3 regions of the Streptomyces sp. NPDC048442 genome follow, and region 3 is predicted to be linked to each of the others. Evidence: riboswitches for the same ligand, from Rfam matches in the RefSeq annotation. Region 3 holds a riboswitch; each other region holds the start of a gene.
The links. Region 3 has a riboswitch for cobalamin ahead of AB0D18_RS11070 (cobalamin biosynthesis protein). Riboswitches for the same ligand answer to the same signal wherever they lie in the genome.
Positions count from the first base shown of each region.

Region 1: it holds a riboswitch for cobalamin, as region 3 does, so the genes downstream of both, metE (5-methyltetrahydropteroyltriglutamate--homocysteine S-methyltransferase) here and AB0D18_RS11070 (cobalamin biosynthesis protein) in region 3, are expected to answer to the same signal.
Region 2: it holds a riboswitch for cobalamin, as region 3 does, so the genes downstream of both, AB0D18_RS17440 (ribonucleoside-diphosphate reductase subunit alpha) here and AB0D18_RS11070 (cobalamin biosynthesis protein) in region 3, are expected to answer to the same signal.

Region 1 covers NZ_JBEZKB010000006.1:95,060-98,325, reverse strand. Annotated here, with positions in the region: gene AB0D18_RS11580 (hypothetical protein) at 1-111, opposite strand, end outside; gene AB0D18_RS11575 (hypothetical protein) at 207-608, opposite strand; cobalamin riboswitch at 792-1,026, shown strand; gene metE (5-methyltetrahydropteroyltriglutamate--homocysteine S-methyltransferase) at 1,203-3,266, shown strand, end outside.
Region 2 covers NZ_JBEZKB010000010.1:86,367-89,632, reverse strand. Annotated here, with positions in the region: gene AB0D18_RS17440 (ribonucleoside-diphosphate reductase subunit alpha) at 1-1,683, opposite strand, end outside; cobalamin riboswitch at 1,823-1,964, opposite strand; gene AB0D18_RS17435 (GNAT family N-acetyltransferase) at 2,035-2,535, opposite strand; gene AB0D18_RS17430 (YbdD/YjiX family protein) at 2,627-2,830, opposite strand; gene AB0D18_RS17425 (carbon starvation CstA family protein) at 2,827-3,266, opposite strand, start outside.
Region 3 covers NZ_JBEZKB010000005.1:346,020-349,285, forward strand. Annotated here, with positions in the region: gene AB0D18_RS11065 (cobyric acid synthase) at 1-315, opposite strand, end outside; gene AB0D18_RS11070 (cobalamin biosynthesis protein) at 312-1,304, opposite strand; cobalamin riboswitch at 1,341-1,479, opposite strand; gene AB0D18_RS11075 (hypothetical protein) at 1,623-1,844, opposite strand; gene AB0D18_RS11080 (inorganic phosphate transporter) at 1,858-3,150, opposite strand.

The sequences.
Region 1 (3,266 bases), on a different contig from region 3:
GGCGGTGGGCTCGGCCGTGGGCCTGCCCGTGTGCTCGGCCGCGGGTTCGGCGGTCCGGGTCACTTCGGCGCGGATCATGGCGTTGAGGGCGAGGAACGGGTCGATGGGCATGGCAAAGCCTTCTCTCGTGCAGTGATTGCGGTGATTTGCGCTGATTGCCAGGGGGCCTGCGGGTCGCCCGCGCGGGTGTGCGGGCGGGGGCCTCCTCAGCAGCGCAGCACCACGCAGCGCACCGGACACGGCTCCGGAACCCGGGTGTGCGCCCAGGTCCAGGCAACCGCTCCCGCCCGCCCAACAGGGCGTGCACGGAAGGCGGTTCGTACCGTACGGACGGGCCGGAGCACCGGACTGCGGCCGGTGCTCCTGCGCGGAGTCCCGGCGAGCACCCGCAGTTCGGTGTCCGTGCCGTCCGACATGCCCTCGGACTCGGCGGCGGACAGCGGACGCGCGTCCGGCGCGGCATCGGCCCCGGGCAGCCCCGACATCGCCAGCGCGGCAAGCACGGCGCACACGACGAACACCGCGGCGGTCGCCGCGACGCATGCGGGCAGCACCGCGCGCGCACGGCGCCGGTGCGGCGGCCGGTGGGAGCGGGGCGCGTCAGCCATGGGGCACAGGTGCCCCACGGGAGGGCCGGGTTCAGCCCGCGGAGCCGGAATTCCCCCCACCGGGGTAGGCCGGTTGGCGGTGGAGGCCGGGCGCACCGGGGGAGGGACGCCGGGCGGACCGGGGGAGGGACGCCGGGCGGACCGGGAGGCGGACGTCACGTGCGCCGCCGCCCCGCGAGGGGTTAGTGTGGCGGCGCAGCTGGTTCGCTCCGCCCGCCAGGCGGAAGCGTCGCAAGAGGGAACCCGGTGTGAATCCGGGACTGCCCCGCAGCGGTGAGTGGGAACGAAAGCCGTCATACGCACTGGACCGGTACGAACGAGTACCTCGCGGTCCGGGAAGCGGCGGCCGGTAGGTGCCGGGGAGTGATCCCTGGCGTGTCCGCGAGTCCGAAGACCTGCCACTGCCCGTACGCCACCCGTGCGTACGGCGATCTCGGCGGCCTCGTGGGAGGGCCGGTGGGAAGCAGGCGGGCTACGTGTACGGGTCCAGGTGCTCAGGGCACCCCAGATCCCCGACTCCGCTGTTTCTGCGCCGACTTGATCCTCCTCACGCGAGCCGCCCGGGATCCCCCGCGACTCGCGAAGGAGAGTTCCGTGGCAGACCGAACCGCCACCCCCGCAACCCCCGGTGCCGTCACCCCGCAGCCCGCCTGCGCCACCGTGCACGGCTACCCCCGGCAGGGCCCGCACCGCGAACTGAAGAAGGCCACCGAGGCGTACTGGGCCGGCCGCGCCGGCGCGGACGAGCTGCGCGACACCGCGGCAGCCCTGCGCCGCGACGTCTGGCAGCAGCTTGCCGACGCCGGAATCACCGAAGTCCCCGTCGGCGACTTCTCGTTGTACGACCACGTCCTGGACGCCGCCGTCACCCTCGGCGCGATTCCCGAACGGCACCGGGACGCCTTCGCCGCCGACCCGCTCGACGGCTACTTCGCCATGGCGCGCGGCACCGCCGAGGTCGCACCGCTCGAAATGACCAAGTGGTTCGACACCAACTACCACTATTTGGTGCCCGAGTTGGGGCCCGACACCGTCTTCGCCGCCGACTCGACGCGGCTCGTGGACCAGCTGCGCGAGGCGCTCGCGCTGGGCCTCGCCGAACCACGGCCCGTGCTCGTCGGCCCGGTCACCTTCCTGCTGCTCGCCAAGCCCGCCCCCGGCGTCGCCGACGGCTTCGAACCCCTCACGCTCGTGGACCGGCTGCTGCCCGTGTACGCGGAGGTGCTCGCCGATCTCCGGGCGGCCGGGGCGAGTTGGGTGCAGCTCGACGAACCCGCCCTCGTACAGGACCAGTCGCCCGCGGTCCTGAACACCGTCGCCCGCGTCTACCGCGACCTCGGTGCGCTCACCGACCGGCCGCAGCTCCTTCTCGCCTCGTACTTCGACCGGCTCGGCGACGCACTGCCGGTGCTCGCCCAGAGCCCGGTGGAAGGGCTGGCGCTGGACTTCACCGGGCCCGCCGCCGCCCATGTCGAAGCGCTCGCCGCCGTGGGCGGACTGCCCGGCAAGCGGCTCGTCGCGGGCGTCGTCGACGGGCGCAATGTGTGGATCAACGACCTCGCCCGTTCGCTCACCACCCTCGCCACCCTCCTCGGCCTCGCCGACCGGGTCGACGTTGCCCCGTCCTGCTCCCTGCTGCACGTCCCGCTCGACGCGGACGCCGAAACCGAGGTGGACCCCGAGATCGCCCGCTGGCTGGCATTCGCCCGCCAGAAGACCGGCGAGGTCGTCACCCTGGCCCGCGCCCTGCGCGAAGGCACCGACGCCATCGCCCCCCAACTCGATGCGAACAAGGCGGCGTGGGAGTCCCGGGCGGCCTCCGCGCTGACCCGCGACCCGGCGGTGCGCGCCCGTACCGCCGCCGTCACCGCCACCGACGCCCGCCGCGACCTCCCGTACCCCGAACGGGCCGCCCTCCAGCAGGCCGCACTCGGACTGCCGCAGTTGCCGACGACCACCATCGGCTCCTTCCCGCAGACCCGCGAACTGCGCACCGCCCGCGCGGATTTGAGGTCGGGACGGATCGACAGGGCCGCGTACGACGAACGGATCGCCACCGAGATCCGCGAGGTGATCTCCTTCCAGGAGAAGGCCGGCCTCGACGTACTGGTGCACGGCGAGCCCGAACGCAACGACATGGTCCAGTACTTCGCCGAACAGCTCACCGGCTATCTCGCCACCCGGCACGGCTGGGTCCAGTCATACGGCACCCGCTACGTCCGGCCGCCGATCCTGGCGGGCGACGTGTCGCGGCCCGCGCCGATGACCGTGGCGTGGACCTCGTACGCCCAGTCGCTGACCGCGAAGCCCGTCAAGGGCATGCTCACCGGGCCCGTGACCATGCTCGCCTGGTCGTTCGTACGGGACGACCAGCCGCTCGGCGACACCGCCCGGCAGGTCGCACTCGCCCTGCGTGACGAGGTCAACGACCTTGAGGCGGCGGGCAGTTCGGTCATCCAGGTGGACGAGCCCGCACTGCGCGAGACGCTGCCGCTGCGGGCCGCCGACCGGGCGGCCTACCTGGAATGGGCCACCGAGTCGTTCCGGCTCAGCACCTCCGGGGTGCGGGCGGCCACCCAGATCCACACCCACATGTGCTACGCCGAGTTCGGCGAGATCATCGGCGCCATCGACGACCTCGACGCCGACGTGATCAGC
Region 2 (3,266 bases), on a different contig from region 3:
GGGGCCCGAGCGCTCGGCGAGGTCGCAGGACGCCTCGTACGCCGCGAGCATGATCCGCTCGGCGATACGGGTGGAGAGCGCGGCCGCCTCGGGGGAGTCGAACGGCAGCTTCAGCTTGAAGAAGACGTCCTGGAGGCCCATGGCGCCCAGGCCGACGGGGCGCCAGCGGGAGTTGGAGTTCCCGGCCTGCTCGGTCGGGTAGAAGTTGATGTCCACGACGCGGTCGAGGAAGGTGACGGCCGTGTGGACGGTCTTGTCCAGCCGGTCCCAGTCGATCTCGCCGCTGTCCAGGACGAAGGCGCCCATGTTGATGGAGCCGAGGTTGCAGACGGCGGTCTCGCCGTCGTTGGTGACTTCGAGGATCTCGGTGCAGAGGTTGGAGGAGTGGACCGTGTGGCCGGGTTCCGCCGTCTGGTTGGCGGTGCGGTTGGAGGCGTCCTTGAAGGTCATCCAGCCGTTGCCGGTCTGCGCGAGGGTGCGCATCATGCGGCCGTACAGCTCACGCGCCGACATGGACTTCTTGGCGAGACCCTCGGCCTCGGCCTTGCGGTACGCGGCGTCGAACTCGTCGCCCCACAGGTCCACCAGCTCGGGGACGTCGGCGGGGGAGAACAGGGACCACTGGCCGTCCTGGTCCACGCGGCGCATGAACTCGTCCGGGATCCAGTGGGCGAGGTTCAGGTTGTGCGTACGGCGGGCGTCCTCACCGGTGTTGTCGCGGAGCTCCAGGAACTCCTCGATGTCCGCGTGCCAGGTCTCCAGGTAGACGGCGGCGGCACCCTTGCGCCTGCCGCCCTGGTTCACGGCCGCGACCGAGGCGTCCAGGGTCTTCAGGAACGGCACGATGCCGTTGGAGTGCCCGTTGGTGCCGCGGATCAGGGAGCCGCGGGCGCGGATGCGCGAGTACGAGAGGCCGATGCCGCCCGCGTGCTTGGAGAGGCGTGCGACCTGGTGGTAGCGGTCGTAGATCGAGTCCAGCTCGTCCATCGGGGAGTCGAGGAGGTAGCAGGACGACATCTGGGGGTGGCGGGTGCCGGAGTTGAAGAGCGTCGGCGAGGACGGCAGGTAGTCCAGGCGGCTCATCAGCCGGTAGAGGGAGGCGACTTCGGCGAGAGCCCGGTCGGAGTCGTTCTCGGCGAGGCCGGAGGCCACCCGCAGCATGAAGTGCTGCGGGGTCTCGACGACCTGGCGGGTGAGGGGGTGGCGCAGGAGGTAGCGGCTGTAGACCGTGCGCAGGCCGAAGTACTCGAAGCGGTCGTCGCCTGCCAGGTCGATCAGCGCGTCCAGCGCCGCCGCGTGCTTGGTGACGAAGTCGGCCGTACGGTCCGCGATGAGCCCTTCGCGGTGACCGACGGCGACGGACTCGGAGAAGCAGTTGACGCCCTGGGTGGCCGCCTCGTCCCGGATCGTACGGGCGAGCAGGCGGGCCGCGAGGCGCGAGTACGCCGGGTCCTCGGAGATGAGACCCGCGGCGCCCTCGGTGGCGAGCTCCCGCAGCTCGGCGGCGTCCGAACGGGCGTTGCGCCCACGCAGGGCGGCGGCGGCGACCCGGCCGGGGTCGGTGTCGGGAAGGTCGGCGGTCAGGTCGGTCAGGGTGCGCAGGAGCGCGGTCCCGGGCGCGTCCTGGTTTCCTTCGTTGCCCTGTACTGCCTGGGTGGCCGGATCGACTGGCGCGATGGTCACGTGGGGGCTCTCCCTCGCTCGGCGCGGGGCCTGCGGAGGAGGGGGCGCGCGGGCACACGGCACCCGGGAAAAGGGCACGCGTCGCCTGGCGTCCACCGGCCCAATCGCGAGGCCCGGACGTATCGGTATCCGGTTCGGTCGAGCCGGATGCGCTGTCGGCAGGTCCTCGGACTTGGCGGTACGCAAAAGCGCACATGACACACCGTTGCGGGACAGTTCCGGATTCTCACCGGATTCCCCTGCGACGACAGCGAGCACGAGCATACATGTGGTGGGTCCTCGTTGAAGAACCCACCACATCTAGTGTCGCGCGCCGTAACACTTCTCCAGTGGAAGTGGCGCAGAAGGGCGCTAGAGCTCCAGTTTGTACGTCAACAGGGATAGTCCGGGCATCGGTTCCCAGTCCCGTTCCGGGGTTCGTACGAAGCCCAGCCGCTCGTAGATCCGGTGTGCGCCGCGCATCGTCGGCTGGGTCGACATCACCACGCGTACGACCCCCTCCTCGGCCTTCGCGCGGGCCGTACAGGCGCGTACGAGGCTTTCGCCCGCCCCGCGGCCACGGGCCCGGTGCGCGACCGCGAGCATGCGGAATTCGGCCTCGCCGGGCACGGCGATGTCCTGGAGGGGGCTGCCCTGGGGAGCGTAGGTGACCGTCCCGAGGAGAGTGCCGTCGGTGTCGACGGCGACCAGCAGCTCGCCCTGGGCGGCCCGGGGTGCGGCGTCGCGCAGTACGGACGCGTACGGGTTCTCCTCGCCGCCCTCCAGGAGGCCGTCGTCCAGGTAGGCGCGGGCGGTGATCTCGCCGGCTTCGGCGTATTCGTGGGGCTCGGCGGCCCTGATCGAGAGGTCCATGGGCGCAGTGTGCAACGCGGACGGCCCGGCGCCCCACCCCATATCGAGGGGCGGGACGCCGGGCCGTACGGCAGTGCCGGGCGGGCGCTGCTCAGCAGCAGCGGAAGCCTTCGCGCGGGTTGCCCTCGCGGGCGTCGGTCCGGGCGCGCTCGAAGGCGCGGCGGGTCATCACGGCGGCGTCAGGATCGTGCGACCTGGTATGCACGACATACCGGTCGTACGCCGCCTCACCGGTGAACTCCCGTACGTACCAACGCAGTCGGGACATTTGGTGCCGGAGTGCCGCGGTGCTCATGCTTTGCTCTCCTCCTTGGCCGAGCCACCGGCCGAGCCACCGGCCGAGCCACCGGCCGGGCCACCGGTCGAGCCACCGGTCGAGCCGCCGGCCGGTCTGCCCTCCGGGCCGACGCCCGCCGCGACCAGCTCCGCCTTCTCCTCCTTGGTGGCGAAGAGCGAGGCGGGGGCGACGATCTTCGACTCCACGTAGGGGGTCTCGCTGGTCGTGACGGCCGCCGGGTGGCGGATCGCCTTGAGGCAGGCGCGGCAGGCCTCGAAGAGGACGACCACGATCAGCACGGCGAAGAGGATCGAAAGGACGCCGTCGACCGTGGAGTTGGTGACGATGGTCTCCATCTGGTCGCGGGTCTTGGCGAGTTTGAACTTCTCAAGACCGTCGTCCAGCGCGCCCTGGTAGACGTCGCGCTGGGCGAAGAAGCCCACCTTCGGGTCGG
Region 3 (3,266 bases):
GAAGCCGCGCGCGCTCATCTCGCCCACCGGCTTGCCGAGCAGCACCACCTGGCTGGACCTGTCGCTGCCCGGCTTGAGCAGCACCGGGTTCATCAGCGCCGTCGGCTCGACCCGCGCCGCCTGCGCCTGCATCGCCTGGGCGCGCCCGATCTCCGCACCCTCGCGCGTCACGAACGAGTTCAGCGACATGTTCTGCGCCTTGAACGGGGCGACCTTCACCCCCTGCCGCACCAGCCACCGGCAGATCCCCGCCGTGACCACGCTCTTTCCCGCGTCCGACGTGGTCCCCGCGACCAACAGCCCGCCGCCACTCATGAGTTACGTCCCTTCACGTACGAGGCCGCCAGCCGCCCCGCCGCACACACGGCCAGGGCCAGCAGATTCACCCGGCGCGACAAACGCACCGCACGCTCGATGTCCGGTACGGCGACGGGCCGCCCGGTCTCCCCGTTCAGCACGGCCCGGTGCTCCACGCGTCCCGCGTACGACAGCGTCCCGCCGAGCGTGACGCCCAGGGCGCCGGCGAACGAGGACTCCACCGGCCCCGCGTTGGGGCTCGGGTGCTTCGCGGCGTCCGCGCGCCAGGCCCGTACCGCACCCCGGGGATCGTCCCCGGCGAGCACGGCCAGCGCGGCCGTCAGCCGGGCGCCGGGCCAGCCCGCCACGTCGTCGAGGCGGGCCGAGGCCCACCCGTAGCGCCGGTGGCGAGCCGACTTGTGGCCGACCATCGCGTCCAGGGTGTTCACCGCCCGGAAGGCCACCAGACCGGGCACGCCGCCGACCGCGCCCCACACCAGTGCGCCCACGACCGCGTCCGAGGTGTTCTCGGCGACCGACTCCACGACCGCGCGTGCCATCTGCTGCCCGTCCAGGGCCTGCGGGTCCCGCCCGCACAGGTGCGGCAGCCGCTCGCGGGCGACGTCGAGGTCACCGGAGGCGAGGGCTCCGCCGATGGCACGGGCCTCGCGCCCCAGCGACGTACCGCCGACAACAGACCAGGTGGCGGCGGCGGTCAGGGCGACCGAAGCGACGGGGGAGCGGCGTACGGCGCGCGCGGCGACGGCCGCCGCCCCGGCGGCCCCGCCGACGCAGACCAGGGTGTGCAGTGCGCCCCAGCCGCGGTGGTCGCGCCACAGGATCCGCTCCACCGCGCCCGCTCCCCGTCCGAAAGCGGCGACGGGGTGGCCCCGCCGGGGGTCGCCGAGCAGGAGGTCGCCGAGGAGTCCGGCGGCGGCGCCGTACGCGAAGACGCGGGCGGGACTCGGGCAGGGGGTGGCTGAACTGCGGGTTCCGCAGCCGGGCATGGTGATGTGTCCTTAACTCAGGGTCCGCGCCCTGGTTCGACGTGACGAGCGGCTGGGAGTTCCTGGCTTCCGTACGACCGGGTGGGTCGGTACGTGACAGTGGCGGGACCGCGCCGGATTCGCACCGGCTTCCTCTCCATGCCGCCGTATTGGCTCCGGCAGTCCACCACGCCCCGAGAACACCCGTCAACCTGGGCTTGACCTGCGCCGCTCCGCGGAACTCGGGGGCGTACGCAGAACCGCCCCGCGCGCGAGGCACGGGGCGGTGAGGTGAAGCGTGGTGCGGGCGACGACGGGTGGTGCCGACGACGCGCGGGTTCAGGCGACGATCAGGAAGATCCCGTACGCCACGGCCGCCGCGCACAGCGCGAAGCAGGCGTACGCGCCGGTGCGCGCCATGGCCACGGAGCCGCCCGAAGCGGCGGCGCTCGCCTGCTTGGAGAGGCCCACGATGCCGAGGGTGAACAGGCCCACCAGACCCACGGTGGCCACGAGACTGACACCGAAGACGGTGCCGAGAGCTGCCCAGTCGATGTTCATGTCGGGTGCGTCCTTAGACCGAAGCGGCCGGGCGGGCCGCCTCGGCGGGGGAGTGGAGGGTGGCCTTTATGTCGCCGGTGGCGGAGTGCGTGACCTCGTGCGGGAACACACCGGCCGGGGGAGGGGAGACCGCCGCCATGGCGGTCGTGACGACGCCCGCGGGCTCGGCCGCGGGCGCTGCCGGGGCCGTCGCCGGGGCGTCCAGGTCGTCGGCGGTGACGTTGGTGTGGTCGACCGGCTTGCGGCGCGACAGGACGTAGATCAGGCCCGAGCCCGCGACCAGCAGGACCGCCACGGCGGTGACGCCCCAGGCGCCCTGACCCGTCAGGTACTCCGCGGCGGCGGCGACCAGACCGGCCGCCGGCAGCGTCAGACCCCAGGCGACGAACATCCGGGTCGCGGTCGACCAGCGGACCACGCCGCCCTTGCGGCCGAGGCCCGCGCCCATCACGGAGCCGGAGCAGACCTGGGTGGTGGAGAGGGAGAAGCCGAGGTGCGAGGAGGCCAGGATGACCGTCGCGGCGCCGGTCTGGGCGGCGAAGCCCTGCGGCGGACGGAGGTCGGTGAGCCCCTTGCCCATGGTGCGGATGATGCGCCAGCCGCCGAGGTAGGTACCGGCGGCGATGGCGACACCGGCCGAGACGATGACCCACAGGGGCGGGTTGGAGCCGGGCGCCAGCACGTTGCCGGTGACCAGGGCCAGGGTGATGACACCCATGGTCTTCTGTGCGTCGTTGGTGCCGTGCGCGAGCGAGACGAGACCGGCGGAGGCGATCTGGCCCGCCCGGTAGCCCTTGGCGGTGGCCTTCTCGTCGGTCTTGCTCGCCAGCTTGAAGGTGAGCCGCGTCGCCAGGTAGGCGGCGATGCCGGCCACGATCGGCGCGGCGATGGCGGGCAGCAGCACCTTGGTGATGACGACGCTGCCGTTGACGCCGGAGGTGCCCACCGACATCAGGGTGGCGCCGATGAGGCCGCCGAAGAGTGCGTGGGAGGAACTGGACGGCAGGCCGATCAGCCAGGTCAACAGGTTCCAGAGGATCGCGCCGACGAGCGCCGCGAAGATCACTTCTGTCGTGATGCCGCTCTCGTTGATGAGCCCGCCGGAGATCGTTTTCGCGACCTCGACGGAGAGGAAAGCACCAACGAGGTTCAGCACGGCGGACATGGCCACCGCCGTCTTGGGTTTGAGAGCGCCGGTCGAGATGGTGGTGGCCATCGCGTTGGCAGTGTCGTGGAAACCGTTCGTGAAGTCGAACACGAGAGCGGTGACGATCACGATTCCGAGAAGGAGCGTGATGTGTTCCATTTACCCAGGCAATCGTTTGAGGTCAGTGGCTGTTGGAACGTAAGCAACCCGAGTGAACGGAAGGTGAACTGGGCAGGGCGTCCCGGTGACCCGAAACGCCGCGCCGCCGTTCCGCT